DNA from 4 places in the Streptomyces sp. NPDC005761 genome. Region 2 is predicted to be linked to each of the others. Evidence: riboswitches for the same ligand, from Rfam matches in the RefSeq annotation. Region 2 holds a riboswitch; each other region holds the start of a gene.

The links. A riboswitch is a leader RNA that binds a small molecule or an ion and turns the genes downstream of it on or off. The one in region 2 is predicted to bind cyclic di-AMP.
Region 1: linked by a shared signal. The riboswitch ahead of ABZ434_RS31120 (transglycosylase SLT domain-containing protein) and the one ahead of ABZ434_RS03825 (M23 family metallopeptidase) in region 2 are both predicted to bind cyclic di-AMP.
Region 3: linked by a shared signal. The riboswitch ahead of ABZ434_RS01900 (transglycosylase family protein) and the one ahead of ABZ434_RS03825 (M23 family metallopeptidase) in region 2 are both predicted to bind cyclic di-AMP.
Region 4: linked by a shared signal. The riboswitch ahead of ABZ434_RS22060 (M23 family metallopeptidase) and the one ahead of ABZ434_RS03825 (M23 family metallopeptidase) in region 2 are both predicted to bind cyclic di-AMP.

The regions. Positions count from the first base shown of each region.
Region 1 is NZ_JBEXXX010000049.1:7,787-15,512, reverse strand. It holds gene ABZ434_RS31125 (ABC transporter ATP-binding protein) at 1-816, shown strand, start outside; cyclic di-AMP (ydaO/yuaA leader) riboswitch at 1,114-1,298, shown strand; gene ABZ434_RS31120 (transglycosylase SLT domain-containing protein) at 1,304-2,182, shown strand; gene ABZ434_RS31115 (esterase) at 2,376-3,854, shown strand; gene ABZ434_RS31110 (dihydrodipicolinate reductase) at 3,968-5,047, shown strand; gene ABZ434_RS31105 (carboxymuconolactone decarboxylase family protein) at 5,044-5,523, shown strand; gene ABZ434_RS31100 (GMC oxidoreductase) at 5,624-7,267, opposite strand; gene ABZ434_RS31095 (antitoxin) at 7,462-7,650, shown strand.
Region 2 is NZ_JBEXXX010000002.1:349,963-357,688, forward strand. It holds gene ABZ434_RS03800 (NAD(P)-binding protein) at 359-1,792, shown strand; gene ABZ434_RS03805 (SHOCT domain-containing protein) at 1,874-2,284, opposite strand; gene ABZ434_RS03810 (hypothetical protein) at 2,440-2,808, opposite strand; tRNA gene ABZ434_RS03815 (tRNA-Met) at 3,241-3,314, shown strand; gene ABZ434_RS03820 (PP2C family protein-serine/threonine phosphatase) at 3,526-4,689, shown strand; cyclic di-AMP (ydaO/yuaA leader) riboswitch at 4,998-5,151, shown strand; gene ABZ434_RS03825 (M23 family metallopeptidase) at 5,163-6,320, shown strand; gene ABZ434_RS03830 (aldo/keto reductase) at 6,484-7,428, shown strand; gene ABZ434_RS03835 (PrsW family glutamic-type intramembrane protease) at 7,441-7,726, opposite strand, start outside.
Region 3 is NZ_JBEXXX010000001.1:420,753-428,478, reverse strand. It holds gene ABZ434_RS01915 (DUF501 domain-containing protein) at 1-164, opposite strand, end outside; gene ABZ434_RS01910 (septum formation initiator family protein) at 247-717, opposite strand; gene eno (phosphopyruvate hydratase) at 831-2,111, opposite strand; gene ABZ434_RS01900 (transglycosylase family protein) at 2,398-3,126, opposite strand; cyclic di-AMP (ydaO/yuaA leader) riboswitch at 3,131-3,302, opposite strand; gene ABZ434_RS01895 (transglycosylase family protein) at 3,604-4,527, opposite strand; partial or broken gene ABZ434_RS01890 (cytochrome P450) at 4,622-4,945, opposite strand; gene ABZ434_RS01885 (cytochrome P450) at 5,177-6,463, shown strand; gene ABZ434_RS01880 (hypothetical protein) at 6,466-6,588, opposite strand; gene ABZ434_RS01875 (nucleoside triphosphate pyrophosphohydrolase) at 6,698-7,672, opposite strand; gene ABZ434_RS01870 (SurA N-terminal domain-containing protein) at 7,706-7,726, opposite strand, start outside.
Region 4 is NZ_JBEXXX010000024.1:73,844-81,569, reverse strand. It holds gene ABZ434_RS22075 (GNAT family N-acetyltransferase) at 1-1,507, opposite strand, end outside; gene ABZ434_RS22070 (HPr family phosphocarrier protein) at 1,682-1,963, shown strand; gene ABZ434_RS22065 (GntR family transcriptional regulator) at 2,143-2,850, opposite strand; gene ABZ434_RS22060 (M23 family metallopeptidase) at 3,164-4,000, opposite strand; cyclic di-AMP (ydaO/yuaA leader) riboswitch at 4,013-4,181, opposite strand; gene ABZ434_RS22055 (pitrilysin family protein) at 4,393-5,775, opposite strand; gene ABZ434_RS22050 (pitrilysin family protein) at 5,802-7,178, opposite strand; gene ABZ434_RS22045 (DNA topoisomerase IV subunit A) at 7,426-7,726, shown strand, end outside.

The DNA.
Region 1 (7,726 bases), on a different contig from region 2:
GGTACGAAGGCCGGTCTCGAAATCCGTGGCCTGCACGCCGGATACCCCGGCCGGCCCGTCGTCGAGAACGTCAACCTCACCGTCCCCGCCGGACAGGTCGTCGCAATCGTCGGCCCCAACGGCTGCGGGAAGTCGACCCTGCTGCGGACCGTCGCCCGGCTCCACCGCCCGGAGTCCGGCACGGTCCTGGTCGGCGGTACGGACATCTGGGAGACCGGCCGCCGCCGCGCCGCCCACCATGTCGCGCTGCTGCCGCAGTCGCCGCGCGCCCCCGAGGCGGTCACCGTGGCCGGCCTGGTGCGCTACGGCCGCAGCCCGCACCAGGGGCTGCTGCGTCAGTGGTCGCGCGAGGACGAGCAGGTGGTGCGCGACGCACTCGACGCCACCGGTACCACCGCACTGGCGGGGGAGCGCATCGACCGGCTGTCCGGCGGCCAGCGCCAGCGCTGCTGGCTCGCGATGGTCCTCGCCCAGCAGACCCCCGTCGTGCTGCTCGACGAACCGACCAGCGCCCTCGACCTCGGGCATGCCATCGAGGTCCTGGAACTCGTCCGCGAGGTCGCGGCCACCGGCCGCACCGTCGTCATGGTTCAGCACGACCTCGCGGCCGCCGCTCGGTACGCCGATCTGCTCGTCGCCATGAAGGGCGGCCGCGTGGTCACCACGGGCGCTCCCCGGGAGACGGTCGACGAAGCCCTGGTGAAGGAGCTGTACGCGCTCGACGCGGACATCCTCGCCGCGCCGGGCGACGGCTCACCGGTCGTCGTGCCGCGCACGCGTGCCGATGCGGCGGCACGGCCGACGCTCGCTCCGTAATGTCCTAACTTGGGCGATTATTCGGGCATGTAACGAATGCTGGTCCGTGCGGTATTCATTCGTGCCGCACCTCCTGGGAATCCGGCAAATCACCCGTTTCGGGCGCAGTGGTCAGCGTCACGTTTGCCGTGCCTGACGCGGAACCGGAGGCGTCGGTTCCCTGTCGCCCCAAGAAAGTTGACCCGCGCGCATGTGACCGGCGTCGCACATTTCCTTTCTTTGATCTTGCGAATCAATTGTGATCAGGAATTCCGGGCTTGTTCCGCCCGGCCTTTCTCGCTTACGGTCACCGTCAATCCGGATGGAACGCCGAATCCTGCCGCCGTCCGGTAACCCGACCACTTCACGTACGGCAGGAGCGGGGGACCCAGGTTTGCCGCCGTTCCGGAATACCGGAGCGGCTAGGGGTTAAGTCGCCATGTGCGGCCGGACATCTCCAGTCCGAACCCGACAGCTCACCTCGCAGGCGGCGGAGAGGAAAAGCGCCATGCCCATCAAGGGTCAGCACCGTCGTTCCAAGTCCACCCCCCTGACCCGCGGCCTCATCGCCGTGAGCGCGGGCGGAGCGGTTCTCGCGCTCCCCCTGATCGCTGCCGGATCGGCTTCCGCAGCGCCGGTCCAGTCGGTCGTCGCCGAAAAGGCCGCAGCCTCGACTTCCGTGGCCGGCAAGGCAATTGCCGTCAAGAAGGACGCGACCACCACCTATTCCGTGGTGTCCGGGGATTCGCTTTCCAAGATCGCCCGCGGGCATTCCCTCGACGGCGGCTGGGAGCAGCTGTACAAGGACAACCGGAGCGTTGTCGGCGGTAACCCCGACCTGATTCACCCGGGCCTGAAGCTGACCATCGGCGCCAAGTCCACGGCCGCCGCCCCCAAGGCTGCGACCAAGAGCGAATTCAAGGCGGAGAACGCGTCCGGCAGCGCCTCGCAGCCGTCGGCCGACCGTGCCGAGAGCACCGACCGCGCCGACCGTTCCGTGCGGACGGCGACGCCCGTCGCCGAGGAGACCGCCGAGACCACCCCCGCGCAGACCGCGACGGCGTACACCGACGACCTCGACGGCTGGATCAAGGAGTCCCTCGCAGTCATGGCCGAGCACGGCATCCCCGGCAGCTACGACAGCATCCACCGCAACATCATGCGCGAGTCCTCGGGCAACCCGCAGATCGTCAACAACTGGGACTCGAACGCGGTCGCCGGCACCCCGTCCAAGGGCCTGCTCCAGGTGATCCAGCCCACGTTCGACGCGTACCACGTGCCCGGCACCTCGCTGGACATCCTGGACCCCGTCGCCAACATCACCGCCGCGTGCAACTACGCCGCGGCGACGTACGGCTCGATCGACAACGTCTTCGGGGCCTACTGACCTACCGCGGTTCCGCCCCGGGCGGAGTCGTGAACAGGGGTGGAGGGGAGCTGAGCTGCTCCCTTCCACCCCTTTTGCCATGCCGTACAACCCTTGCGCCGCGGTGCCGGTCAAACAGGGCGCCAGGAGGCCAACGGGCTCCTCCTGGCGTCCCCCGGACTCGCCCGGTCGTCCTTGAACCGAGGAGCCGCTCGTGCGCACCTACCGTCCGGCCGCCGTTGTCGCGGCCTCATTCCTTCTGATCGCAGGGGCGGCCATCGCCGCGCCTGCCGCCTACGCGGGCACCCCCGGTGGAACGCGCGCGGCCGACCGCAACACCGATTTCAACGGCGACGGTTACGAGGACGTGCTCATCGGCGCGCCCGGCGGGACCATCGGCGGCAGCAAGGGCGCGGGCTACGTGAGCGTGCAGTACGGCGGCCCGGGCGGCATCGGTACCACCCGGGGCACGGTCCTCAGCCAGAACACCACCGGGGTGCCGGGTGCCGCCGAGGCAGGCGACGGCTTCGGCCGGGCCCTGACCACCGGCGACCTGGACGGGGACGGGTACGACGACGCGGTCGTGGGCCTCCCGGGCGAGGACATCGAGCCGGTGGCCGACGCGGGCGGCGCCGTCGTCCTGTGGGGCTCCGCCGAGGGGCTCTCCGGCGCCGGCAGCGACTGGCTGCAGGCCCAGGAGCCCGTCGCCGGCGCCGCGTTCGGCACCGCTCTCGCCGCCGCGCACTTCAGCCCCGACATCCCGGGCGACCAACTGGCCGTGACCGGCCGCACCGACCTCACCCTGTTCCAGTACGACGACGGGACCCGGCAGGATCCCGCCTCGCGCAGCAGCCTCGTACCCGGCACCCCGGGGCGCGAGATCGTGCCCCGCGCGATGACGACCGGCGACTACGACGGCAGCGGCCTCGCCGACCTGGTCATCTCCGGTGTCACCGCCGGCGAGGAGCCGGGCCACGGCTGGTCCGCGCTCTTCTTCGGCGAGGTCCAGGGACTGCGCTACGACCACGACCTGCGCGGCGGTCCGGCCGTCGCCTCGGGCGACATCGACGACGACGGCTACGACGACCTCGTCACCGGGGAGCCGCACAGCCCCGACGACGGCGGCGAGTCGATGACCGGCGGTGTGGTCGGCGTCTACTACGGCAGCGCGGGCGACGGACCGGTCGGCGCCGAGGGCCCGGGCACCCCGCCCGTGTGGTGGACGCAGGACACCCCCGGCGTCCCGGGCGGCTCGGAGACCGGCGACGGCTGGGGCGCCGACCTCTCCGTGGCGGACACCGATGGCGACGGGTACGCGGACGTGGCCGTCGGCGCTCCCGGCGAGGACATCGGCACGGTCGCCGACGCGGGGGCGGTATGGGTGCTGCGTGGCGCTGCCGAAGGGCTCACCGCCACCGGCGCCGCTTCGTGGGACCAGAATTCGGTCGACGTTCCGGGCGCAGCCGAGAAGGGTGACCGCTGGGGCGGCCAGGCGCGGCTGACCGACCCCGACAGGGACGGGCGCTCCGGTCTGCTGACCGCCGCGCCCGGCGAGAACGCCGGCGACGGCATCGTCTGGGCGTTCCCGGCCGGCACCGACGGGGTGACGGCCGCCGGGTCGTGGACCTTCGACGCCGGTACGTTCGGAGGTCCGGAGAAGGGCGCCGGATACGGGGCGGCGATCGACGAGTAGCAGCCCGGGGGAGCGGGCCGGGGTGGGCTCCGGGGACCTGCCCCGGTCCGCTCCCCAACCCGGGGGTGCGATGCCACTATGAACCTTTCATCCCGCGCGCTACCCTCCGCCGCATGATTTCCACGGTGGTCTGGGGTACCGGCAATGTCGGCCGCGCGGCCATCCGCGCCGTCGAGGCCCATCCGGCCCTGAAACTCGCGCACGTCCTCGTCCACGACCCGGGCAAGGTGGGCCGCGACGCGGGCGCTCTCGCCGGCCTGGACCGCGATCTGGGCGTCGCGGCGACCGACGACATCGACGCGGTGCTCGCCACTGCTCCCCGGGCCGTCGTGTACGCGGCCTCCGGCGACATCCGCCCCGACGACGCCCTGGCCGACATCACCAGGGCGGTGGCCGGCGGCGCCGTCGTCGTCACCCCCGCGCTGTACGCGCTGTACGACCAGCGGGGCGCGCCGCCCGAGCTGCGCGAGCCGGTGCTCGCCGCCGTCGCCGGCGGTGGCGGCTCGCTCTTCGTGTCCGGGGTGGACCCCGGGTGGGGCAACGATGTGCTGCCCCTGCTCATCAGCGGGCTCGGCACCACGGTCGACGCGATCCGCTGCCAGGAGATCTTCGACTACTCCACGTACGACCAGCCCGACTCGGTCCGCCACCTGATCGGCATGGGTCACCCCATGGAGTACGAACCCCTCATGCTCGCCGCCTCCGTCCCGACCATGGTGTGGGGCGGCCAGATACGGCTGATGGCCCGGGCCCTGGGCGTGGAACTCGACGACATCCGCGAGACCATGGCCCGGCGGCCGCTCGAATCGACCGTCACGACCAGGACGATGGGCGCCTTCGAGGCCGGCACCCAGGGGGCGGTCCGCTTCGAGGTCCAGGGCATCGTCGAGGGCGAACCCCGCATCGTCATCGAGCACATCACGCGCATCCATCCCTCGTGCGCTCCCGACTGGCCGTCACCACCCGATGGCGCCGGAGCCCACCGGGTGATCATCGAGGGACGCCCGCGTATCGAGGTCACCGTCGAGGCCACCGACGAGGGCGAGAACCGCTCGGCGGGCGGCAACGCCACCGCCGTCGGCCGGCTGGTGAACGCCATCGACTGGCTGGTGGAGGCGGAACCCGGACTCTACGACGCGCTCGACGTCCCCCTGCGCCCCGCAGCCGGCCGACTCGGAAGGAAGCAGCCATGATCATCGACATCCCCGAGGGCCAGGAGCCGATCGGCTACGTGTGGGGCGACATGGTCCCCGGTATCGGCATGGCCGCCGCGAACTTCTCGCTGTCGGTGTACGAGCACACGACGCTCGGACTCCGTGAGTTCGAGGCCGCCAGGCTGCGCATCGCGCAGATCAACGGCTGTCTCTTCTGCCTGGACTGGCGAACCGAACGCGAGGGCCGGAAGGTCGAGGAGGAGTTCGCCGCCGCGGTGAGCGACTGGCGCACCACCGGTGCCTTCGACGACCGGACCCGGCTGGCGGCCGAGTACGCCGAACGGTACGCCCTGGACCACCACGGCCTGGACGACGCGTTCTGGGCCCGCATGACCGCGCACTACAGCCAGCACGAGATCGTGGAGCTGAGCATGAGCATCGGCTCCTGGCTGGCGTTCGGCCGGCTCAACCATGTGCTGGGTCTCGACGCCGTGTGCGTGCTGCCGGGGCACTGAACGGGTCTGCGCGGCTCGGGCGGCCCGTTCGCGCCGCGGTCTCCGGCAGGAGGTCTGCCCGTCGCCTCCTGCCGGAACGTACGCCTCGTCGGACCCGCTGTCACAGGTCGGTGGCGATGATCTTCTCGATGTTCCGCTCGGCGAGTGCCGTGATGGTGACGAACGGATTGACGCTGGTGTTGCCGGGGATCAGGGAGCCGTCGATGACGTACAGGCCCCTGTAGCCGTGCAGGCGGCCGTAGTTGTCGGTGGCCCTGTCCAGGACGGCGCCGCCGAGCGGGTGGTACGTGAGGTGGTCGCCCCAGATCTTGTAGACGCCGAAGAGGTCCGTCCGGTAGATCGTCCCCTCCTTGGAGTTGATCTTGTCGAAGATCGTTTTCGCCATGTCGATGGAGGGCTGCTTCCAGGCGGTCTGCCAGTTCAGGTCGACCCTCCCCGTGGCGGCGTTCCAGGAGAACTGGGCGCGGTGCGGGTTCTTCGTGATCGACAGGTAGAACGAGGCGAAGGTCTCGATCCCGGTCGGCAGGGGCGCGACCTCCGCGAACGCTCCTCCGGCGGCCCAGTTGTCGATGCCGCCGCACGGGATGCTCGACTGGACCGCGCCGGTCGGGTCCCACAGGTGGTTCGCCCGGCCGCACATGACGTTGCCGTTGTCGCCCCAGCCCTTGCCGATCTCGTCGTTCAGACCGGGCAGTGCGCCCGTCGCCTTCAGCCGGGTCAGCAGCTTGCTGGTGCCGACGCTGCCCGCGGCGAAGAACACCTTGTCCGCGGTGACCGTCTTGGTGGTCGCGATGCTCCCCTCGGTGCGGAGCTCGTCGATGACGACCTTGTATCCGCCGCCCGGTGCGGGGGCGACCGAAGTCACCTGGTGCAGCGGCGAGACGGTGATGTTTCCCGTCGCCGCGGCCTGGGCGAGGTAGGTCTTCTGCAGTGACTTCTTGCCGTAGTTGTTGCCGTAGAGGATCTCTCCGGCCAGTGCCGACTTGGGTACCGTGCCGGCCGCCTCCTGCTCCATGTAGTCCCAGTCGTACACGTCGGGGACGAATACGAACGGGAAGCCGGAGCGCTGGGCGTGCTTGCGGCCGACGCGGGCGTACTGGTAGCAGTCCGCGCTGTCGAACCACGCAGGGTCGACGGTGCCGACCCCGAGCCCGGCGTTGGCTCGCGGGTAGTAGGTGCTGTACATCTCGTCGGCGTTCACGGACGGGAGCACCGCACCGAAGTTCTCGCGCCGGGGCGTCACCGCCATGCCGCCGTTGACCAGTGACCCGCCCCCGACGCCGCGTCCCTGGTACACCGTGATGCCGCTGAACTCCTCGGCATCCAGGATGCCGGTGTAGCGGGGGATCGCCTTGTCGATGGGAAAACCGAGGAAGTTGCTGAGAGGCTGCTTGCTCTTCGTGCGGAGCCAGTACGAACGGCCGTCGGGTGTCGTCGTGTTGGCGAAGATCTTGCCGTCCGCCCCGGGGGTGTCCCAGGCCATTCCCATCTCGACCAGGTGGACGTGGACCCCTGCGCGGGCGAGCCGCAGGGCGGCGACCGAGCCTCCGTACCCGGTGCCGATCACCAGGACCGGGACGTGGTCCCCGCTGCCGATCACGGCGGCTGGGCCGGCGGTGCGTGCGTGGGCGGCGGTCGCGTGACCGGAGAGGGCTGCCGCCCCCAGAATGAAACCTGTTCTAGCCATGAAACGGCGACGGGTGACATCGCTCGATCTCTTGTGGGGTAAGCTCGAATCCGTCATGTGACGTTCCTCACTCTCGACCGAATGGGAACGAGTTCTACTGTCGCTCGCGTGAGAAGTCACTACATACCTATGGGTAATTTCCTCGGGTTCGTGAGCGCCCCGCGCCGGGTGGCGGGGCGGGGCGGCCCCGGGGTGCGGCGCCGGGGTATCGCATGGATGCTGGGAGGGTCAGCGTTCCATGAGGAGGAGTCATGAGCATGCTCGACAAGATCAAGGACCTGATCAAGGGGCACCCCGACCAGGCCCGCAAGGGAGTCGAGAAGGGCGGCGACTTCGTCGACAAGAAGACGGACAACAAGTACGGCGGTCAGGTCGACTCAGCCCAGCAGAAGCTCAATGACCAGTTCGGCGAACGCCGTCCGCCCACCGGCGAACAGTAGGGGCGCCGCACCCTCCGCAGGGCTCCACCCCTTTGGGGCGGGGCCCTGCTCTGCGCGTCCGAGAAGTCCTGTCCAG
Region 2 (7,726 bases):
TGTCCACCTCTGACCACACAGGATCAATTCCGCCCCGCTGGGCGGGCCTTGGCGACGCGGTGAGTACCGCGTGCGGGGTGCAGACGAGGTGCGTCGGCGGAGCCCCACCCGCGTCGTTCACCGTGCGCTGCGCAGTCCGGCGGGCGAGGGCGGCGAGCCGTACCGCCGGCCGGCCCGCGGGTCTCGTGCTCAGGCTTTCACCACGTTCGACCGGACGTGTCCCGACAGCCCGCTTGACAGCGATCCGCCGTCCGGATGCCGCGGCGCCCCGACGCCACGTCCGGGCACCCCGAGCGCGCGGTACGGCCGCTGCCCCTGGGCTACCGTGGATGGGCAACACGGCGCAGAGGGAGCTGTATTGACACGGGTCGCGATTGTCGGTGGTGGGATCGGCGGTATGGCCGTCGCGCTGTTCCTGGGCCGTCGGGGGCATGCGGTCACCGTGCTGGAGCGGGACGGCCGCAGGCCGGGGCGCGATCTCGACGCGGACTTCTTCGACTGGCGGCGCCCGGGCGTGCCCCAGGCCGTCCAGCCCCACGGGCTCCTGGCACCGGTCCGTACCGTGCTGCGCGAGGAGGCCCCCGATGTGTACGACGCGATGCTCCGGATGGGGGCCGGCGAGCGCAACGAGCTGGAGTGGTTTCCCGAGCGCCCGCCCGAGCGCCCGGGGGACGAGGACCTGGTCACGGTCCAGACGCGACGCATCGTGCTGGAGGCCGCCCTGCACGATGCCGTACACCGCGAACCGAACGTCGACGTCAGGCTGGGGGAGCCCGCCGAGGGGCTCGTCGTCGACCGGCACGGTGCTGCCTTCGGCGGTGCTCCCCGGGTGACAGGGGTGCGGTCGCGGTCCGGGCGGCATGACGCCGATCTGGTGCTGGACGCCGGAGGGCGCCGCTCCCCGGTGTCGGGCTGGCTCACCGGGGCGGGCTGCCGGGACGCGGTCGTGGAGAACCACCGCATCGGCATCGCGTACTTCTGCCGTTGGTACCGGCTGCCTCCGGACGGGCCGCGGGATCCGGGACGGGTCAAGTCGGGATCGGTGGCGGCCTTCGCGGTCGGCGGAGTGTTCCCGTCGGACAACGGCACCTTCGCGGTGTTCCTGACCGTGTCCACCGCCGACCCCACCCGCGGGGCACTCCTGGATCCCGAGGTCTTCGAGCGGGTGGCCCGGACCTTCCCCGCGGTGGCCGCGTGGCTGGACCTGCGGCCCGACGCGGTCTCCCGGGTGCTCGCGATGGGCGGCCTCGACAACCGCTGGACGGGGCTGTCCGATGCGGCCGGCCCCGTGGTCACCGGCCTGGTCGGGGTCGGAGACGCGGTCACGCACACCAATCCCACGATGGGCCAGGGCGTCGCGCTGGCCCTGTGGGCGGCGCAGTGGGTGGCCGGTCACGCGGCGCGGGCCGCCGTCGACCCCGAGGCTTTCGCGGCCGACTACCACCGATGGGCCGGGCGGACCCTGCGTCCTTGGTTCGACGTCCAGGTCGCCATGGACCGCGCCAACGAGGCCCGGCTCGCACATCCGGCGCGGCCGTCGTCCGAACCGCTCTCGACGGCGGCTCGTGACGCGGCCGCCGTGTCCGCCTGTTCCTGGGAGGACCCTGTCGTGATGCGGGCGCGCGCCCGCATCCGTCATCTCGTCCAGCCCGCCGACCAGGCCTACGGCACCGCGGAGGTGCGCGCCCGCGTGGCGCGCTGGCTGGTGGAGCACCCAGGGTTCACACCCGCGTACGACGGCCCGGCGCGGGAGGAGTGGGAGTCGGCCGTGCGCACCGGGCAGGCGCTGTGACCGGCCGCGGCGCCCCCGTACGCCCTGACATGGCGGCGGTGCCGACCGTGGAACCGCCGGCACCGCCGCCGTACCGGGTGGTCAGACGAGGAGCTTCGTCTTCGCCCGCTGGTACTCCTCTTCCGAGATCGCGCCCTTGTCCTTGAGGTCTGCGAGCTTCGACAGGTCCTCGACGTGGCTGCTCTTCGGCGCGCCGTTCGCGTCGGACGTGCCCGCGGCGTCTCTCACGTACGCCTTGAAGGCCGCGTCACGTTCCTTCGCTTCCCTCACGTCACGTGTGCCCATGGACTTGCCACGTGCGATCACGTAGATGAGGACGCCCAGGTACGGCAGCACCAGCGCCAGGATCAGCCAGCCCGCCTTGGCCCATCCGCCCAGGTCGTCACTGCGGAAGATGTCCATGATGACCCGGAAGAGCAGGAACAGCCACATGATCCAGAGGAAGAACCAGAGCATGGTCCAGAACAGGTTGAGCAGAGGGTAGTCGTCCATCGTCCACTCCAGGCACCGCGTCGAATGGCTGAATGTGAAATCAGTCATATCACCGCATTTGTGCATGCGCCCGTTGGAGTTGTCCCTGTTCCGCCGGAAGGGGGAAGGGGGACGGGCGGGCGCGATGCGGCGCGGTGCGGCGTGGAGTGCGGCGGCTACTTCTCCGGTACGGGGGCGGTGCCGGAAGCCTCCGCGGAGACCGTTTCGGTGGACCGTTCCTCGGCCTCCGCCGGCCCCGGCGCCGTGGGCGCGCTGGAGGCCGCCGCCGCGCGTGCGGCCGATGCGGTCTTCCGGCTGTGCGCCAGGATTCCTATGAAGCCGGCGATGAACCCGCTGATCAGGCCCGATATCGCGTGGTTGAGCGCGTTGACCGATTCGCTGTCCGGGAGGCCGACGGCGGTGTAGTTCACCGCCGCGCTCATCACCGCACCCATCAGGCCGCCGATGACGCCGCTGATGACGGCGCCGCGTACGGGCGAGGGTGAGGTGGCCGGGGCAGGGGCGGGAGTGATCGGTGCGGTCATCGTCGAGGGCCCTCCAGACAGGCTGCGATGAGAGACCGGGAGTGGCTTGCGGGGCGCGGCGACTGCGCGCTCCGGGGCCTGCTCGCACGGGCAGCCCACCGGTCCGGGGGATGCAGCAGTTACCTTGCGGCAGAACACGTGTTCCTTGCAACACCTTCTCGTTTTCGACACTTTGACGACTTGGCGAAGATCGGTCGTGGGGAGTGAGGTGTTCCTGATGCACAAGGGGGCCGCAGCGGCGGCCTGTTCGGTCTCGACGGCATGGTGTCGCCCTCCATCGACGGTGGTTGGGAGAGAACTGCACGTCGAGTGGCTACAGGGGCGTCCTCGGCGGGGGCGCGGTCGGCGGGCCGGGCCGAGCGCCGTCTGCGGGGGCGTGCGCGCCGGGTGGTCATGAGTGCCTCGAACATGCCGTAGAGTTGTGTTTACCGACGCGGGGTGGAGCAGCTCGGTAGCTCGCTGGGCTCATAACCCAGAGGTCGCAGGTTCAAATCCTGTCCCCGCTACTGAAGAATCAGGCCCGGCATGCATACAGCGTGCCGGGCCTGATTCGTTTGTGCGCCGTCGGCCCGCCGGGTCGCTCGGTAGGAAGCCGCATGCCGCGTACGTACCCCCATTGGCCGACGAGGAGTCGCCCCGCGACCCTGCTGCGGGAAGCCTGGGGGTGGTGCGCGGTACCGTCCGCGGCCGTGGATGCACCGGGCAGGAGACCAGCAGGTGGGGAAGCGGGAGAAGCGGCGGACGAGGCGTGCCGGGGTTGTGCGGACCCGCCGGTTCGTCAGGGCGCTGCCGACGCTGATGATCGCCGGGGGCGTGCTGTTCGACGCACTGACCCCGCCCAAGTTCACCGCCATCCCGTTGTTCGCGGCAGCTCCGCTGATCGCTGCGCCGTTCTTCTCGCGGGCCAGCACGATCCGTACCGGTGTCGCCGCGCTGCTGGCGGTCGTCGGGCTGCGCGTCCTCAGCGGGAACCTGCTGCAGGTCGTGCCCTCCATCGAACTGCTCACCGTCCTCACCGTCTCCGTCCTCGCCGTCGTGATCAACGGGGTCGTGCGACGCAGCAACGAGCAGCTGGCCTCGGCCCGCGTCATCGCGGAGACGGCCATGCGGGCGGTGCTGCCGACGCCGTCCGACCGGATCGGCGGGCTGCACGTGGCGGCTCGGTACGAGGCGGCGCAGGCGGACGAGTTCGTCGGCGGTGACCTGTTCTCGGTGACGGACAGCCCTCATGGGGTGCGGCTGGTGGTCGGGGACGTGCGCGGCAAGGGGCTGGACGCCGTGGAGGCGGTGGCGGTGGTCATCGGCGCCTTCCGGGAGGCGGCCGAGCAGGAGGAGACGCTCGAAGGTGTGGCGCGGCGGCTGGAGCGTGCGCTGGCGCGGGAGTCGGACCGGCGCGGTGGGCTCGACGCGTTCGAGGGGTTCATCACCGCGGTGCTCGCCGAGGTCCCGCCGGACTCGGACCGGGTGCGGATCGTGAACCGGGGCCACCCCGAGCCGCTGCTGCTGCATACGGACGGGGCTCTGGACGTGCTGGGCCCGTCGGTTCCCGCGCTGCCGCTGGGGATGGACCTCGGGGTGTGGCCGGACCGGGCCGACGAGTGGGATCTGCCCCCCGGGGCGACGCTCCTCCTCTATACGGACGGCCTCTCCGAGGCCCGTAATGCCGAAGGGGTCTTCTACGACCCCGCCGAGCGGCTGCGCGGACGGATCTTCCCGGGTCCCGAGGAACTGCTCTCCGCGCTGACCGACGACGTGCGGCTGCACACGGGGGGCGAGTCCACGGACGACATGGCCCTGCTCGCGGTCGTGCGGCCGGCCGAGGGCCAGCCCGACCGGCGCAGGACCGTGAAGATCGTCGGTCTGGGCGACGGCGGCGAGTGAGCCGGAGCTTCGGGACGACGAGTGTGGTGCGGCACCGGAGCCCCGCGGTGACGGGTGTGTTGGAGCGGCCGGCCGGGATGCCACCGTCCGTAACCGAAGGGCACCACTCCGCATAACATTTGACGTAACGTCAGAAATCGGCAGGCGGTTGAGGGGCGATCAACTCGCCCGATTCCACCCGGTTGTGTCCCGTAAAGTCCAGGCCAAGGACGTGAACGATCAGTGGGAACAGCTTGGAATCGGACCCCGGTGTCTATTAACGTTCGATAACGCAGCGCGGTTGTCCCAGCCGCCGTCAGTGGCGGCACCGTGCGCGAGCGCCGAATTCCGCAAGGGAACCGGGGAACCACCTACATGGGGTGAATCGGGCATCTTTGTCTTGCCATAAGACGGAGGGGCCCGTAGGAGACCTTCCTGCTCCGAACCCGTCAGCTAACCCGGTAGGCGAGAAGGAAGGAAAGGAGTGCGCCCACGTGGCGTCCAACAAGCCTGCCCCCGAGGCTCCCTCCCGGTTCGGGCCCGAGTACGGCGATGACTTCGCTACCCGGCCCGCCACCGTTTTCGGTACGGAGTACGGGGCCGACTACGCGACCGATCGGGGCAGCGACTTCGGAAACGACTTCCGCGCCGACGAGGCCGGGCCCGAGAGGACCTGGGAGGAATGGAACCCCACCGAGGAGTCCATCCGCCCTGTGCGCGGCAAGCACCGCGTCGCCAAGCAGCGCAATGGTCTGGCCCGCAGCTCCACCGTCCTCGGGGTCGGCGTCATCGCGGCCGTCGGTGCGGGTGGCATGGCCACCGCCCAGAGCAAGCCGCCGGTCTCCATCTCTCTTCCCGATTCCATCGCGGACAATCTTCCCGACGCCAAGTCCCTCCCGGGCGTCGGCGCACTGTTCTCGGGCGGGTCCGAATCCGCGGCGGACAAGACGGCGGCCGAGACCGCTTCCGCCCCGCTGACGACTGCCGGCATCACCACCGCCGAGGCCGAGCAGGGCACCACCGACGCCGGTGAGGCACTCCGGGCCCGCATCCTCCAGCAGGCCGAGCAGCAGCAGGACGCCGCCGACGCCGAGGTCAAGGCGGCCGCGGAGAAGGCGGCCGCGGAGAAGGCCGCCGCCGAGGCGAAGAAGCAGCAGGACGCCGCCGAGGCCAAGATCGCCGCCGAGAAGAAGAAGGCGGCGGAGGAGGCGGCGAAGAAGGCGGAGGCGCTGCGGCTCGCCAAGCTCGCAGCCAGTTACGCCATCCCCACCTCCTCGTACACGATCACCTCGACGTTCGGCGAGGCCGGCTCCATGTGGTCCTCCGGCTACCACACGGGCCTCGACTTCGCGGCGCCGACCGGTACCCCGATCAAGGCCGTTCACACCGGCACGATCAAGTCGGCCGGCTACTCCGGTTCCTACGGCTACCGCACGGTCCTGGAGCTGGAGGACGGCACCGAGGTGTGGTTCTGCCACCAGTCCTCGATCGACGTCAGCATCGGCCAGAAGGTCACGACGGGCGACACCATCGGACGCGTGGGCGCGACCGGCAACGTGACCGGCCCGCACCTCCACCTGGAGGTCCACACCGCGGACGGCGCCGGCATCGACCCGATGGCCTGGCTGCGCGCCCGGGGCCTGACGGTCTGAGCCCGTTCCCCGCACGACGGCCTCCTCCGGCCCACGTGACCCCGGCAGCCCTGACGCTCACCCCCCGACGTCAGGGCTGCCGGTCCGTCCGCGTCCGCCCGTGGCAGTAGTTCAGATGCAGAGGCCACGGAATAGGGGCCTGGTGGAAGCCGTTGTTGCACCCATGACTTCTCTTCGCACGCTCGGTTCCTCCAGCCTTCAGGTCTTCCCTCTCGCCCTCGGAGGCAACGTCTTCGGCTGGACCGCCGACGAGGCGCAGTCCTTCGCCGTCCTCGACGCGTACGCGGCGGCCGGCGGTAACTTCGTCGACACCGCCGACTCCTACTCGGCCTGGATCCCCGGCAACGAGGGCGGCGAGTCCGAGACCCTCATCGGCAAGTGGCTCGCCGCACGCGGCAACCGGTCCGACATCGTCGTGGCCACCAAGGTCGGCGCCCACCCCGCGTACAAGGGGCTCTCGGCCACCACCATCAAGGCCGCCGCGGAGGAGTCGCTGCGCCGGCTGGGCACCGACCACATCGACCTCTACTACACGCACTTCGACGACGAGTCCGTCCCGGTCGAGGAGATCATCACCGCCCTCGACCAACTGGTGAAGGACGGCAAGGTCCGGGAGATCGCCGCGTCCAACATCAGCCCCCAGCGCCTGCGCGCCTCGCTGGAATTCTCCGAGCGCGAGGGGCTCGCCCGATACGTGGCCCTGCAGCCGCACTACAACCTCGTCTCCCGGGACACGTACGAGGGCGAGCTCCAGGACACCGCCGCCGATGCCGGGCTCGCGGCCGTCCCGTACTTCGCCCTCGCCTCCGGCTTCCTCACCGGCAAGTACCGTCCGGGCACGGCCGTGGAGAGCGCCCGGGCCGGGAGCGCGGGGGCACACCTGGAGTCCGAGCGCGGACAGAAGGTGCTCGCCGCGCTCGACAAGGTGGCCGAGGAGCGCGACGCGGAGATCGCGACCGTGGCGCTGGCCTGGCTGGCCGCCCGGCCGACCGTGGCCGCACCGATCGCCTCGGCCCGGACGGTCGAGCAGCTCCCCGCGCTGGTGGCCGTCGCCGGTCTGCGGCTGACGGACCAGGAGCTCGCGGACCTCACGGAGGCTTCCGCCTGAGCGGGACAGCTCTCAGCCCTGCGGTCCGTACCCGTGCGTGTCCGTGTACGGGGGGCGCGGCGGGTTCGTGTACGGCGCGGCCGTGTACGCAGGCGCGCTGTAGGGATGCCCGTCGTACGGGTACGAGGGGTGCGGGTACGGCCGGCGCACCGCGGGCACGGGCCGGGGGCGCAGACGCCCCGTGGCCTGCGCCGCGTACGCGAGGGCGGGGCCGGCCGTCTCCCTGCGCTGCCACAGGTGGTGCAGCAGCTCCCGCTCGCGTTCGGTGAAGTCCGGGCCCGCCGTGCCGCGGCGGGCC
Region 3 (7,726 bases), on a different contig from region 2:
TCCTCCAGCCGGGGCTGGGTCTCGACCACGTCCGGGTTTCCGCACGGGCACCGGTGCGCGATGGCGCGCAGACCGCGCGGCGGGCGCCCCAGCTGCTGCTGGAACGCGGCGATGTCCGCATCGGTGGGCGCGGTGGACTCGGTCTGGGGAGGGGGCGTTTCCATGCCTGCCTAGGGTTCTGATCGGACTGCCCGTACCGCGGTTCTGCACAGGTACAGGAGCAGATGTACAAGAAGGGGATGCGGCTCAGCCGCGGTCGGCGCTGTCGACGCCGTCCCACAGGTTCGAGTGCCAGGGCCGGTCGGTGTCCGCCGGCTTCCCGTTGCGCTCCTTGACCGCGTCGGGGTCGACCACCGTGTAGCCGGTCTCCCCGGGAAGAAGGTAGTGCAGGTGCTGACGGGCCAGCCGCTTGATGTACGCGTCGTCCTGGAGCCGCGCCTTCTCGTCGCGCAGCTCCTCGGTACGCGCCTCGGCCTCCTGCGCCAGCCGCTCCTGGTCCGCGATCTCGTCACGCTGCGACACGTACTGCCGCATCGGATACGCGAGGGCGACGATCAGTGAGCAGACGATCAGCGCCAGGAACGCGGCCCGGCCGGTGAGCCGGGAGCGGCGGGCCTGCCGGCGGTTCTGGGAGCGGTAGACGCGGGCGGCGGTCTGCTCTCCGAGCAACCGCAGCCGGGTCGCGGTGGAGAACCGGTCCCGGTCCTTCGCGGCCATGTCTCCGCCTCCCCATTACGCACGTCCGTCCCCGCACACGGTACGGGACCGAGTGCGGGGACGGACGGAGGCCGGGGCACTCGACCCCGCCGGGCTTTGCCGGGGCCGGTGGATCAGCCCTTGAAGCGCGGGAACGCCGAGCGGCCCGCGTACACCGCGGCGTCGTCGAGGATCTCCTCGATGCGCAGCAGCTGGTTGTACTTGGCGACGCGGTCCGAGCGCGCCGGGGCGCCGGTCTTGATCTGGCCGCAGTTCACCGCGACCGCGAGGTCGGCGATGGTGACGTCCTCGGTCTCGCCGGAGCGGTGCGACATCATGCACTTGAAGCCGTTGCGCTGGGCCAGCTCGACGGCGTCCAGGGTCTCGGTCAGCGAACCGATCTGGTTGACCTTGACGAGCAGGGCGTTGGCCGAGCCCTCCTCGATGCCGCGGGACAGACGCTCCGGGTTGGTGACGAAGAGGTCGTCGCCGACGATCTGCACCTTGGCGCCGATCTTGTCGGTGATGACCTTCCAGCCGGCCCAGTCGTCCTCGTACAGCGGGTCCTCGATGGAGACCAGCGGGTACGCGGAGACGAGCTCCTCGTAGTACTCGGTCATCTCGGCGGCCGAGCGGGACTTGCCCTCGAACTCGTACTTGCCGTCCTTGTAGAACTCCGAGGCGGCGACGTCGAGCGCGAGCGCGATGTCCTTGCCCGGGGCGTAGCCGGCTTCCTTGATGGCCTCGACGATGAGGTCGAGGGCGGCGCGGTTCGACTCCAGGTTGGGCGCGAAGCCGCCCTCGTCACCGAGACCGGTGGACAGGCCCTTGGTCTTGAGGACCTTCTTCAGCGTGTGGTAGACCTCGGCGCCCCAGCGCAGGGCCTCGGAGAAGGACTCCGCACCGATCGGCGCGATCATGAACTCCTGGATGTCCACGTTGGAGTCGGCGTGCGACCCACCGTTGAGGATGTTCATCATCGGGACGGGCAGCAGGTGCGCGTTCGGGCCACCGAGGTAGCGGAACAGCGGCAGGTCCGAGGCCTCGGAGGCGGCGTGGGCGACGGCGAGCGAGACGCCGAGGATGGCGTTCGCGCCGAGCGAGCCCTTGTTCTCCGTGGCGTCCAGGTCGAACATCGCCTGGTCGATCAGCCGCTGCTCGGTCGCGTCGTAGCCGACGAGCTCCGGGCCGATCTGCTCGATCACGGCGAGGACGGCCTTCTCGACGCCCTTGCCGTGGTAGCGGTTGGGGTCGCCGTCGCGAAGCTCAATGGCCTCGAACGCGCCGGTGGAGGCGCCGGACGGAACAGCAGCACGGCCCGTGCTGCCGTCGTCGAGGCCGACCTCGACCTCGACCGTGGGGTTTCCGCGGGAGTCGAGGATTTCCCTGGCTACGACGACGTCGATGGACGGCACGAGGCATCTCCTTCTGGGATGTGACGCTGGTGGTGCAGGGTCGCTTTGGCCTTGCGACAAGAGCCTAACCGGCCCGGCCGCCCCAACCGGCCGACCGCCCGTCCCCTGGGACGAAAAAGGACCCAAGGGCAGGCACAGCAGGGCAAAAGGCCAGAAATTTACTGGCCAGTAACGACAACAGTTGAACGATCGACACCAAAACCGGCCGACCCCGGCCCGGTACGCACGGGGGAACGATGCGCACCGGGCCGGGGCGGCCGGGGTGATCAGCGAGGAGGGATCGCGACTACTTCGTCAGGTGGAGCTGCTGACCCGGGTAGATCAGGTCGGCGTCCGTGACGATGTCCTTGTTCAGCTTGAAGAGCTTCTCCCAGCCACCCTTGACCTTGTGGTCGGCGGCGATCTTGCTCAGGGTGTCGCCGGCGGTGACCTTGTACTCGCCGTCACCCTTCGCGACCTTCTTGCCGGTCGGGGTGGTGACGGTCTTCTTCGGGGCGGCGGCGCGGTCCGAGCGGTTGGTGGCGGGGGCCTCGGTGCGCTCGGCCTTCTTCGGCTCGGCCTTCTGGACCGGCGCGGACTCCTGCTTGGGCGCGGCCTTGGCGGCGGAGGAGCCGGCGTCGACACCCGGGTCGACACCGTCGTTGCTCAGGTTGCCGGCGCCGGCACAGGACCAGGCGCCCGGGCCCTGCATGTCGAGGAGCTTCTCGGCGGTGGCGATCTGCTGGGCCTTGGTGGCCAGGTCGGCGCGGGCCGCGTACTGGGTACCGCCGGCGGCGGCCCAGCTCGACTGCGAGAACTGCAGGCCGCCGTAGTAGCCGTTGCCGGTGTTGATGGACCAGTTGCCACCGGACTCGCACTGGGCGACGGCGTCCCACGTGGAGACGGAGGCGGCGGAGGCGCCGGTCGCGCCCATCAGGGGCACGGCGATGGCGGCACCGGTGACACCGGCGAGCGTGGCGATACGGACGGCCTTGGACGGGCGACGGTGCTTGTTGCCCTTGCTGTTGAGCAGCATCGAGACTTCTCCTCACCGACGCCTACGAGGTGAGCTGTCGGGTTCGGGCCAAGTGAGTTGCCCGGTCGCACGTCCTTGCACGCGACTCCACCCCAAGCCGGTCCTGATGCGTCTTACGACGACCGGGCCCGGCGCCTACCTGGGTCCCCCGCTCCTGCCTACGGCGCTTTACGCGTCTGTTCCCTTCGACCGACGGCAGGATTCGGCGTGACGGTCGACGGGGCCCGCGGTGCGAGCGGTTCCGACCGTAAACACACCCAACCCTCATATCCAAAGATGGACATACCGGACAAACGCCCCTTCCTTGCACCCGAAGAACCCCTGTTTGCGCAGGTGGGAACGGATGCGGCGGGACCCCCCGGACAAGATGTGCCAGTTCACGCAAAGAGACCCATGTCTCACTTAGTCAAAAGTGGGACATAGGCCTCTTAACTACCCCAATTTTTGGGGTGCTTTCAGCTGATCATCAGACCGCGCTCATTCAGCCTTCACTCCGAGGTCGAGGCTCTGGCCAGGCAGGATGAGGTCGGGGTCGGAGCCCACCTCCGCCTTGTTGGCCTCGTACAGAGCCGCCCACCCGCCCGACAGCTTCTGTGCATCAGCAATGGCCCAGAGGTTGTCGCCGTCGCGGACGGTGTACGTCCCGTCAGAAGCCGGGGCAGCGGTGTCGCGTGCGTCACCGTCACCTCGCGAGGCGTGCCGCCCCGCGTCCCGGTCGGTGCCTCGCCCGGCGTCCCTGGTCCCCTCGGGCGCCGGGGTACCGCGATGCTTGCCGGCCTTCTCCTGCCCCCGGGAGGGGCTCCCCTCGGCACCGGAGGCGTCACCCGAGGGCGTGGCGGACGGCGAGGCGGAGGCGTCCGGCTCGGAGGCCTTGTCCTTCGCGTCGCCCGTCGGCGCCTTCGCCTCCGAGGACGCGCCGTCCGACGGGGTCGCGTCCTCGGACGGGCCGGCACTCGTGGACGGGTCCGGGGTCCCTGTCGGCTCGGCGGACGGCGTGCTGCCCGGATCCACGCCCGGCAGGCCGCTGTCCGCGACGAGGCCCGAGATGACCGCGCAGCTGGGCCACGCCTTCGGCCCCTGGTCCTCCAGGACCTTCTCCGCGACAGCGATCTGCTGCGAACGACTGGCGAGGTCCGCACGCTCCGCGTACGACTCGCCGCCGTACGACTTCCAGACCTCCTGGGAGAACTGCAGGCCGCCGTAGTAGCCGTTGCTGAGGTCGGCACTCCACATGCCGCCGCTCTCGCACTCGGCCACGCGGTCCCAGGTCGAGGCGTCGGCGGCGTGCGCGCCTGCCGCACCGAGCAGCGGGATGGCGATGGCCGAGCCGGTCACGCCTGCGGCGACGATGATCGCGGGTGCCTGCCGGGGGCGACGGTGTCTGCCGTTCGCGGAGCCCATGGAGTTGCCTTCCGTGTGACTGACGAGTCGAACGGTGAACCTAGCGGGACTCGAACGTGTGTCACAAGTCGATGCAGCGGAGATCACGTAAAAGTCACAGAGTTGACAGAGTGTCACCTTCGCCGAAACGCACTCCGGGGGTGAACTCCACCGGAAGTGTGCGCAGTCCACGCATGATGAGCCCGCCGCGTCAGCGCAAATCGTCAGGTTCTGCCGCAAGTCGCAGGTCGGGAAGACGCTTCAGGAGCGTGGCGAGGGCGGCCTGCCCCTCCAGCCGGGCGAGCGGTGCTCCCAGGCAGTAATGGATTCCGTGACCGTAACCGAGGTGCTGGTTGTCACGCCGCGCAAGGTCCAGCGCGTCCGGCCCCTCGAAGCGCTCCGGGTCCCGGTCGGCGGCGGCGAGCACGACGAGAACGGGGCCGCCCGTTGCCGACCGCTGGGACGCTCACGGCGCTCCCCTGCCCTTGGGGGCCTCGCTTCGCGCCGAAAGTGGACTGCCAAGAAGCCCTCCTGTCACCGTGAGCTGCGGCAGAGCAGGACGCTTAAACACCTCTCCCCCCCTACGGTCCGCACCCGGAACCGCCATGACCTCGGGCCTCGGAACACCGGCAGTGGCGGCTCACCCGCAGCCGCCCGATACCGTCGTCACGTGAACCACGCCCCGCCGCCCGAACTCTTCACCTGGGAGTTCGCCACCGACCCGTACCCCGCCTACGCCTGGCTGAGGGAACACAGCCCCGTACACCGGACGACATTGCCCAGCGGCGTCGAAGCGTGGCTCGTCACCCGGTACGCGGACGCACGGCAGGCCCTCGCCGACAGCCGCCTGTCGAAGAACCCGGCTCACCACGCCGAGGACGCCCAGGGCAAGAGCAAGACCGGTATCCCCGGCGAGCGCAGCGCCAACCTGATGACGCATCTGCTGAACATCGACCCGCCCGACCACACACGGCTGCGCCGGCTCGTGTCCAAGGCGTTCACGCCCCGGACGATCGCCGCCTTCGGACCTCGTGTGCAGGAGCTGGCGGACCGGCTCATCGACGATTTCGCGGAGAAGGGGGAGGCCGACCTCATCCATGACTTCGCCTTTCCGCTCCCCATCTACGCCATCTGCGATCTGCTCGGCGTACCTGAGGAGGACCAGGACGACTTCCGGGACTGGGCGGGCATGATGATCCGGCACGGCGGCGGGCCGCGCGGCGGGGTCGCCCGGTCCGTGAAGAAGATCCGCGCCTACCTCGCCGAGCTGATTCACAGAAAGCGGGAGAACCCCGGCGACGACCTGATCTCAGGCCTGATCCGGGCGAGTGACCACGGCGAGCACCTCACCGAGAACGAGGCCGCCGCGATGTGCTTCGTGATCCTCTTCGCGGGTTTCGAGACGACCATCAACCTGATCGGCAACAGCGCCCACGCGTTCTTCCGTAACCCGCCTCAGCGTGCTGTGTTCCAGAGCGCGATCCAGCGGGGCGACAACCGCCTCCTGGACACCGCCATCGAGGAACTGCTGCGCTTCGACGGCCCGGTGGAACTGGCTACCTGGCGCTACGCCACGGAAGCTCTCGAAATCGGCGGAGAGCCGATCCGCGAGGGCGATCCCGTACTCGTCGTCCTCGCAGCGGCCGACCGTGATCCGGACCGATTCACGGAGCCCGACACACTCGACCTGTCTCGCCGGGACAACCAGCATCTGGGATACGGGCACGGCATCCACTACTGCCTGGGCGCCCCGCTCGCGCGCCTGGAGGGCCGCACCGCCCTGGAGACCCTGTTCCGCCGCCTTCCGGACCTTCGGCTCGCGGTGGACCCGGTCGACCTGCGGTGGCGGGGCGGTCTCATCATGCGTGGACTGCGGACACTCCCCGTGCAGTTCGCGCCTCAGCGACGGCCGACCGATCACGACGGCGGCACGGCGGACTCGTCCAGGGACGCCTGAAGTCACGCAGTCGCCACGGGTACGCCGTCGTTCGCCCGTTCGACCACTGCCCGGCCGACCACACAGAGCCGGTTCACCGGCGCGACGTCGGTCGCCGCCGCGAGGAACGTGGCGCGCAGCGGCACACCGGCACCGGACTTGCCCCCGTGGTAGCCGGGTCCATCCCGGGCGGCCTGCGCGCAGCCCGGTCCCGCAGCTACTGGCGGAGGCTTGTGGACACAGGCTCCCCTGCCACTACCCGACGCCCTCCGCCGCCCGGATCGCGTCCCGGTACGCACGCCCCGCGGCCCTCAGTGCCGCCTCCGGGTCGATGCCGTCCTCCTGGGCGCGTACGGCCAGAGCGAGAAGCCGGTAGCCGATGTCGTCGCCCTCGCCCCCGCTCTCCGGGAGCGCCACGTCGAGTCCGGCGGTACGGGCCCGGCTCGCGAGCTTCGCGGCGAGCGCCAGACCGGGCTGGCCGAGCGGCACCCCGTCGGTGACGGACTCGCGCTGCTTCTCGATCGCCTTCGTCCGCAGCCAGTGCGCGTGGACGTCCTCCGGTGTCTCGGCGGTCTCGTCGCCGAAGACGTGCGGGTGGCGGTGGATCAGCTTCTCGACGAGCGTGGCCGCGACGTCGTCCACGGAGAACGGCTCGTCCTCGTCCTCCTCCGCGATGCGCGCGTGGAAGACGACCTGGAGCAGTACGTCCCCGAGCTCCTCGCGGAGCTCTTCGCGGTCGCCGTCCTCGATCGCCTCGACGAGTTCGTACGCCTCCTCGATGGCGTACTTGGCGAGGCCCTCGTGGGTCTTCTGTGACGTCCAGGGGCATTCGATCCGGATCCGGTCCATGATCTGGACGAGGTCGAGGAGCCGGGCACCCGGCAGGTCGTAGGAACCGGGCAGCAGCTCCAGGTTCGGCATCCGCACCCGCCCGGAGCCGGCCAGCCGGGCCAGTCCGTCGGTCAGCGGCTGGTTGCCCTCGCCGCCGGTGAGGACGACCACGGTCCGGCCGCCGGCGCACACGTCCACGAGCTCCTGCGCGTCGGGCACGCCGATCGTGACGGTGATGCCGGCCTCGCGCAGATACGGCAGCTGCGGCTGGTCCTGTTCCCCGCAGTGCACCCGGTCGGCGGCGTGCAGTGTCTGCCAGGCGGGCCAGGACAGCAGTCCGGGCGCGACACGGTGGCTGGCGGTGAGCAGGACGATGCGGCCGGGGTCTTCAGCGTTCACACCGCCGAATCTACCCCGGCCGTCGGACAGCCCTCAGGCCCCGGCCTCCGCGGC
Region 4 (7,726 bases), on a different contig from region 2:
GGTCCGCGAGGAGCAGGCCCGCGTCGACCATCTCCGTCACGGTGTCGACGCGGATCACGCCCGCCTGTCGCATCAGCGCGGAGACGGTGGCGTCCGGGATCCGGCTGACGGGGACCGCGTGGCCGGGTGGCGTGGAGCCGCTGTGCCGGGCGCCCTTCACCACGACCACCGGCTTCACGGCCCCGGTCCGCCGGGCGAGGCGGGTGAACTTGCGGGGGTTGCCGAGCGACTCCAGGTACAGCAGGGCGACGTCGGTGTCCGGGTCCTCGTACCAGTACTGGAGGAAGTCGTTGCCGGAGATGTCGGCGCGGTTGCCGGCGGAGATGAACGTGGAGAGCCCCGCGCCGCGCCGGTAGAGCCCGGAGAGCAGGGCGATGCCGATCGCGCCGGACTGGGTGAACAGGCCGATGCGTCCGGAGGCGGGCCGCTCGGGTGCGAGGGAGGCGTTGAGCCGGACCGTCTCGGAGTTGTTGATGATGCCGAAGGCGTTGGGGCCGATGATGCGCATGCCGTACGAGCGGGCCTGGCGCACCAGTTCGCGCTGGCGTTCGCGGCCCTCAGCCCCCCACTCCGCGTATCCGGCGGAGAGGACGACGAGCCCCTGGACGCCGTGCTCCCCGCAGTCCGCGACGGCCTCGGGAACCCGCTCGGCGGGAACGGCGACGACGGCGAGGTCGACCGGTTCGCCGATCTCGCCGAGGGAACGGTGGGCGGGCACGCCGTCGATCGTGTCCTGATCGGCGGCGAACGCCCTGTTCACGGCGTAGGTGCGGCCGGTGAAACCGGCGCCCAGGAGGTTGCGCAGGACCGTACGGCCGACGCCGCCGGGGGTGCGGCCCGCGCCGATGACGGCGACGGAGCCCGGGGCGAGCAGGCGCTGCACGGAGCGGGCCTCGGCCCGCTGTTCCCGGGCGCGCTGGACGGCCAGCGACTCCGCGGTCGGTTCGAGGTCCAGGGTGAGGTGGACGGAGCCGTCCTCGAAGCTGCGCTGCTGGGTGTATCCGGCGTCCCGGAACACCTTGATCATCTTGTTGTTGGCGGGCAGCACCTCCGCGGCGAAGCGCCGGATGCCGCGCTCGCGCGCGACGGCCGCGATGTGTTCGAGCAGGGCCGATGCGACGCCTCGGCCCTGGTGAGCGTCCTGGACGAGGAAGGCGACCTCGGCCTCGTCGGCCGGGGCGGATGCCGGCCTGCCCTGCGCGTTGATCCGGTCGTAGCGGACGGTGGCGATGAACTCGCCGCCCACCGTGACGGCCAGGCCCACCCGGTCGACGTAGTCGTGATGGGTGAAGCGGTGGACGTCCTTGGCGGAGAGCCGGGGGTACGGAGCGAAGAAGCGGTAGTACTTCGACTCGTCGGAGACCTGCTCGTAGAAGCTGACCAGCCGTTCGGCATCGTCCGTGGTGATGGGCCGGATGCGTGCGGTGCCGCCGTCCCGGAGCACCACGTCCGCCTCCCAGTGGTCGGGGTAGGCGTGATGCGGACTCTGCTCCGGAGAGGGCTGCATGGCCAAAGCGTACGGCTCCGCCAGCGGTCGCGTGGGTGCCGGGGCCGGGGCAGTCTGAGGGTTGCCGGCCGACGGCAGGGCGCGGGCGCGAAAGCGGCCCGCGGGTCGGCCGGAGCATCGCGCCCTGCATGAGAGACTGGTCTAGACAACCATTGATTCGTGAAGGGCAGAACCATGGCTGAGCGCCGCGTCAACGTCGGTTGGGCCGAGGGCCTGCACGCCCGCCCCGCTTCCATCTTCGTCCGTGCCGCCACGGCTTCCGGCATCCCCGTGACCATCGCCAAGGCCGACGGCAACCCGGTGAACGCGGCCTCCATGCTCGCGGTGCTCGGTCTCGGCGCACAGGGCGGCGAGGAGATCGTCCTCGCGTCCGACGCCGACAACGCCGAAGCCGCTCTGGACCGTCTTTCCAAGCTGGTCGCCGAGGGGCTCGACGAGCTTCCGGAGACCGTCTGATCCCCACGGGTCACGACCGCGGATATTCCCGCGAAAGAGCCGCGGCACCCTTGACCGGGAGTCGCGGCTCTTTTCGTTCAGCAAAGGACATGGGGCACCGAACGGCCTCACATGACTTAATCGGGGCAGCGGAAAGAAAGCCCTGAATGAATGGCCATTCTTTGTATACGGCGCGTTTGTTAATGCCGCCCACTCGGGGTGTTTACGGCATGTTGCGAAGTCCTCACCCCGCCGGTGCGGGCCGTGACGGCGCCCGGCCGGCCGGGACGGCGAAGCCGGTACTCGGCGGTGGCCCGCTCGGCGTGCTGGGCGGTCAGCGCCCTCGCCCTGTCCGCGTCCCCCCGCGCCACGGCGTCCACGATGGCTCCGTGCTCGGCCCAGGAATCGGCCGGACGGGCCGGGTGCTCGATCGCGTACATCCAGGCGGTCTTGTGCCGGAGCTGAGTGAGCAGCGCGATCAGGCCGGGGCTGCCGGAGGCCTGTGCGAGCGTCTCGTGGAACCAGCCGCCCAAGGAGCGCAGGTCCTCGCCCTCGCCCCGGCGGGCGCGCTCCTGACCGAGCCTGACCAGGCCGCGCAGCACCTTGAGGTGGGCGTCCGTGCGGCGGTGGGCGGCGCGGGCCGCCCCTAGCGGCTCCAGCAGCATCCGGACCTCCAGGAGGTCGGCGGCCTCCTGCTCGGTGGGCTCGGCGACGCAGGCTCCGGCGTGCCTGCGAGTGACCACGAACCCCTCGGACTCCAGGGTGCGCAGCGCTTCCCGCACCGGGACGCGGGAGACCCCGTAACGGCGCGCGAGCACCTCCTCGGTGAGTCGGCTGCCGCGTTCGAAGACACCCGAGACGATGTCTTCACGGATTGCCGTGCATACCGAATGCGCCGGAATGCGCATGTCCGAACCTCCGCCTTAATCCCCGCGGAACGCGGCCGATCGACGCCTGTCCTGCGACTCTATTGCAATGCGGTCGCATTTCCGACGGCGGGTGGAAATTCATGAATATCTTTTGGTCTCCGACGTTCGGGCACCGCCGCTGCGGACCGTCGGGGAACCGCCCGGCACGCCACGGCCGACCGGAAGGCACAGCCGGTGCGGACTGCGGACCCGGCGGGGACACGGCCGCCCACGCAGAGCCGGTGCCTGTCCGCGGACACGGCGAAGGCCCCGGCGTGGTGCCGGGGCCTTCGCCGAGGGGTCTTCGGAGAGGTCAGACGGAGACGCCGTGAGCGCGCAGGTAGGCGACCGGGTCCATGTCCGAGCCGTACGAGGGCGTGGTGCGGGCCTCGAAGTGCAGGTGCGGGCCGGTCGAGTTGCCGGTGGAGCCGGAGAGGCCGATCTGCTGGCCGGCGCCCACGCTCTGCCCGACGGACACGCCGATCGAGGAGAGGTGGCCGTACTGGGTGTACGTGCCGTCCGTCATGCGCAGCACGATGTTGTTGCCGTACGCCCCGCCCCAGCCGGCCTCGACGACCGTGCCGGCGCCGACGGCGACGACGGAGCTGCCGGATGCGGCGTGGAAGTCGATGCCGGAATGGCTGCCGGAGGACCACATGGAGCCGCTGGACTTGTAGCCGGTGCTCACGTACGAACCGGTCACGGGGAGCTGGAAGGAGCCGAGCCGGGTGCGCTCGGCGGACCGGGCGGCACGGGCCGTGCTCTCGCGGGCCTCGGCCTTCGCCTTCGCGGCGGCCTTGGCCTTGGCTGCGGCCTTCGCCCTGGCCTCCGCCTTCTTCTTCGCGTCGGCCTTCTTCTTGGCTTCCGCCTTCTTCTTGGCCTCGGCCTTCTTCTTGGCGACGTCGGCCTGGTGCTGCTGCGCGTCCGCCTGCGCGTCGATCCGGTCCGCGAGGGTGCCTTCGATGGCGATGACCTGGGAGAGGCCGGTCTCGCTGACGGCGGGGGTCTCGGTGTCGGCGGCGAGCGCCGGGGAAGCCAGTCCGCCGATGACGCCGGCGGTGGCCAGAGTCGCGATGCCGACGGCCTTCGCGCCGGTGCGCGTCAGACGGCTCGGGGCACGGTGCTTCCCGGTGGCACGGGTGAACGCCATGAAGTGGCTGGTCCTTTCCTTCCTTCTCGCCTACCGGGTTAGCTGACGGGTTCGGAGCAGGAAGGTCTCCTACGGATCCCCAGGCCCCGTGCGAGGCTCAGGCATCCGATTCACCCCAGGGACTGCGTGGGTCCCCGGCTCCCCAGGCTCGCGCCTGACGGGGACTCGGCGATGACTGCCCGGTACGTCGCGGATGCGGCATACGAGTGACGGACAGCCGAGCCGACGCTAGACGGGGGCACTTCCCCGCACCAAACGGACAGGCGGTTTTGTAGCGCATCCCACAGGGCAGACAGGCAACCTCTCCAACAAAACAGACAAAAAGGAAACCTCTGACGGAACGCGCTCCGTCAGAGGTTTCCTTTTGCCCTGCTATCAGGGCACGTGTCCGGTCAGCCGGTGACGACCGACACCTCTCCGATGCCGAGGGCCCGGACAGGCTCCTCGATCTGCGACGCGTCTCCGACCAGGACCGTGACCAGTCGGTCCCCCGGGAAGGCGCTGACCACGGCCGCGGTCGCCTCGACCGTGCCGGTCTCGGCAAGGCGGGCGTACAGCTGTGCCTGGTAGTCGTCCGGGAGGTGCTGCTCGACCTGGTCGGCGAGGGTCCCGGCGACGGAGGCAGCGGTCTCGAACTTCAGCGGGGCGACACCCACGAGGTTCTGCACGGCCGTCTCGCGCTCGGCGTCCGTCAGCCCTTCGGCGGCCAGGGTCCGCAGGACCTTCCACAGGTCCTCCAGCGCCGGGCCGGTGGACTCCGTGTCCACGGAACCACTGATGGCGAGCATCGCGGCGCCCGTCGCCCCGGACGCGGAGGCCGGGGCCGAGGAGCGCAGCACCTGGGCGAACGCCCGCACGCCGTAGGTGTAACCCTTCTCCTCGCGCAGCACCCGGTCGAGCCGTGAGGTGAGCGTGCCTCCCAGGCAGTACGTGCCGAGCACCTGGGCCGGCCATACGCTGTCGTGCCGGTCCGCTCCGATCCGGCCGATCAGCAACTGTGTCTGTACCGCGCCGGGACGGTCCACGATCACCACGCGGCCCGCGTCGTCGGCGGTGATCGGCGGGACGGGGCGGGGCTCGGCGGTGTTGCCCGACCAGTCGCCGACGGTGTCGGCGAGCAGCGCGTCCAGGTCGATGCCCGTGAGGTCCCCGACGACCACGGCGGTCGCGGTGGACGGGCGGACGTGTGCGTCGTAGAAGGCGCGCACGGCCGCGGCATCGATCCGGGCCACGGTCTCCTCGGTGCCCTGGCGCGGGCGCGACATGCGGGCCGTGGCCGGGAAGAGCTCCTTGGAGAGCTGCTTGGCGGCACGCCTGGCCGGGTTGGCCTGCTCGTGCGGGATCTCGTCCAGCCGATTGCCCACCAGCCGCTCGATCTCGCTGTCGGCGAAGGCCGGCGCCCGCAGTGCCTCGGCGACCAGACCGAGGGCCTTGGCCAGCCGGGAGGCCGGGACCTCCAGGGAGACCCGGACACCGGGGTGGTCGGCGTGGGCGTCCAGGGTGGCCCCGCAGCGCTCGAGCTCGGCGGCGAACTCCTCGGCGCTCTGCTTGTCGGTGCCCTCGGACAGGGCGCGCGACATGATCGTGGCGACCCCGTCCAGACCCTCGGGTTCGGCGTCCAGGGGGGCGTCGAGGAAGATCTCGACGGCGACCACCTGCTGGCCCGGGCGGTGGCAGCGCAGCACCGTGAGGCCGTTGGGCAGGGAGCCGCGCTCGGGCGCGGGGAAGGCCCAGGGCCTGGCCACGCCCGGGGCGGGCTGCGGGTGGTACTCCATCGAAACTCCGGTCGCGGCAGCGTCGGTCACTTGTCCGCTCCTTCGTGCGCGTCGGTGTCGGTGTCGGCGTCTGTTTCCGCCTCTTCGGCGGATTCGGCCGGTTCGAGGGGCTCGTAGACCAGCACCGCCCGGTTGTCGGGCCGCAGCTGGGCCCTGGCGGCCGCCTTGACCTCCTCCGCCGTCACGTCGAGCACCCGGTGCACGGCCGTCAGGGCGAGCTGCGGGTCACCGAACAGCACGGCGAACCGGCACAGTTCGTCGGCGCGGCCCGCGACCGTGCCGAGGCGGTCCAGCCACTCGCGCTCCAACTGCGCCTGAGCGCGCTCCATCTCCTCGGGCGTGGGGCCTTCCTCGGCGAACCGGGCCAGCTCCTCGTCGACCGCGGTCTCGATCTGCGCCACCTCGACACCACCGGACGTCTTGACGTCCAGCCAGCCGAGCGAGGGCGCGCCCGCGAGACGCAGCAGCCCGAATCCGGCGGCGACGGCCGTCCGGTCGCGGCGCACCAGGCGGTTGTGCAGCCGGGACGACTCGCCACCCCCCAGCACCGTCAGCGCGAGGTCTGCGGCGTCGCACTCGCGGGTGCCGTCGTGCGGCAGCCGGTAGGCAGCCATCAGCGCACGTGCCGGGACCTCCTCGCGGACCTCCTCACGCAGCTGGCCGCCGATGATCTCGGGCAGCGCGCCGTCGCGCGGCGGCTGCTTGCCGTCGTGCGAGGGGATGGTGCCGAAGTACTTCTCGATCCAGGCGAGCGTCTGCTCGGGGTCGATGTCGCCGACGACGGAGAGGACCGCGTTGTTCGGCGCGTAGTACGTACGGAAGAAGGTCCGCGCGTCCTCGAGCGTCGCCGCGTCCAGATCGGCCATCGAGCCGATCGGGGTGTGGTGGTACGGGTGGCCCTCCGGGTAGGCGAGAGCCGTCAGCTTCTCGAACGCGGTGCCGTAGGGGACGTTGTCGTAGCGCTGGCGGCGTTCGTTCTTGACGACGTCGCGCTGGTTCTCCATGGACTCCTCGTCGAGCGCGGCGAGCAGCGAGCCCATCCGGTCGGCCTCGAGCCACAGGGCCAGCTCCAGCTGGTGCGTCGGCATCGTCTCGAAGTAGTTGGTCCGCTCGAAGCTGGTGGTCCCGTTGAGGGAGCCGCCGGCACCTTGCACCAGCTCGAAGTGTCCGTTCCCCTTGACCTGGCCGGAGCCCTGGAACATCAGGTGCTCGAAGAGGTGAGCCAGACCGGTGCGGCCCTTGACCTCGTGGCGCGAACCGACGTCGTACCAGAGGCACACCGCGGCGACCGGGGTCAGATGGTCCTCGGAGAGCACCACGCGCAGGCCGTTGGCCAGACGGTGCTCGGTCGCTGTCAAGCCGCCGGAGCCGGCCTGGGCTGTGGCCGTGTGACCCATGGGCATGTACGTCCCTTCGATCGCGATACTGGTTTTACTGCGAGACCTGCCACTGTAAGCAAGCGCACCGACACCTGGCGAAGTTCCCGTGCCGCGAAAGTTAGCGGGAAAGAGGGCCCGGAGCGCCTCGGGACGGGTGGAGAACGCCCTTTGGGACGGGTCGAGGTCCGGGTTGTCAGTGGGGCGGTCCACAATGGTGCGCGTCAGAACCTGAGGTTGCCCGAACAGAATCCGTGAAGGAGTCGCAGCAGCGATGGCCCGCCGCAGCACGAAGACCCCGCCGCCGGTCGACTTCGAGGAGAAGATCCTCGACATCGACGTCGTCGACGAAATGCAGGGCTCCTTCCTCGAGTACGCGTACTCGGTGATCTACTCACGGGCCCTGCCCGACGCCCGGGACGGCATGAAGCCGGTGCACCGCCGCATCGTGTACCAGATGAACGAGATGGGCCTGCGCCCGGACCGCGGCTTCGTCAAGTGTGCCCGCGTGGTCGGCGAGGTCATGGGTAAGCTGCACCCGCACGGCGACGCGTCGATCTACGACGCGCTGGTGC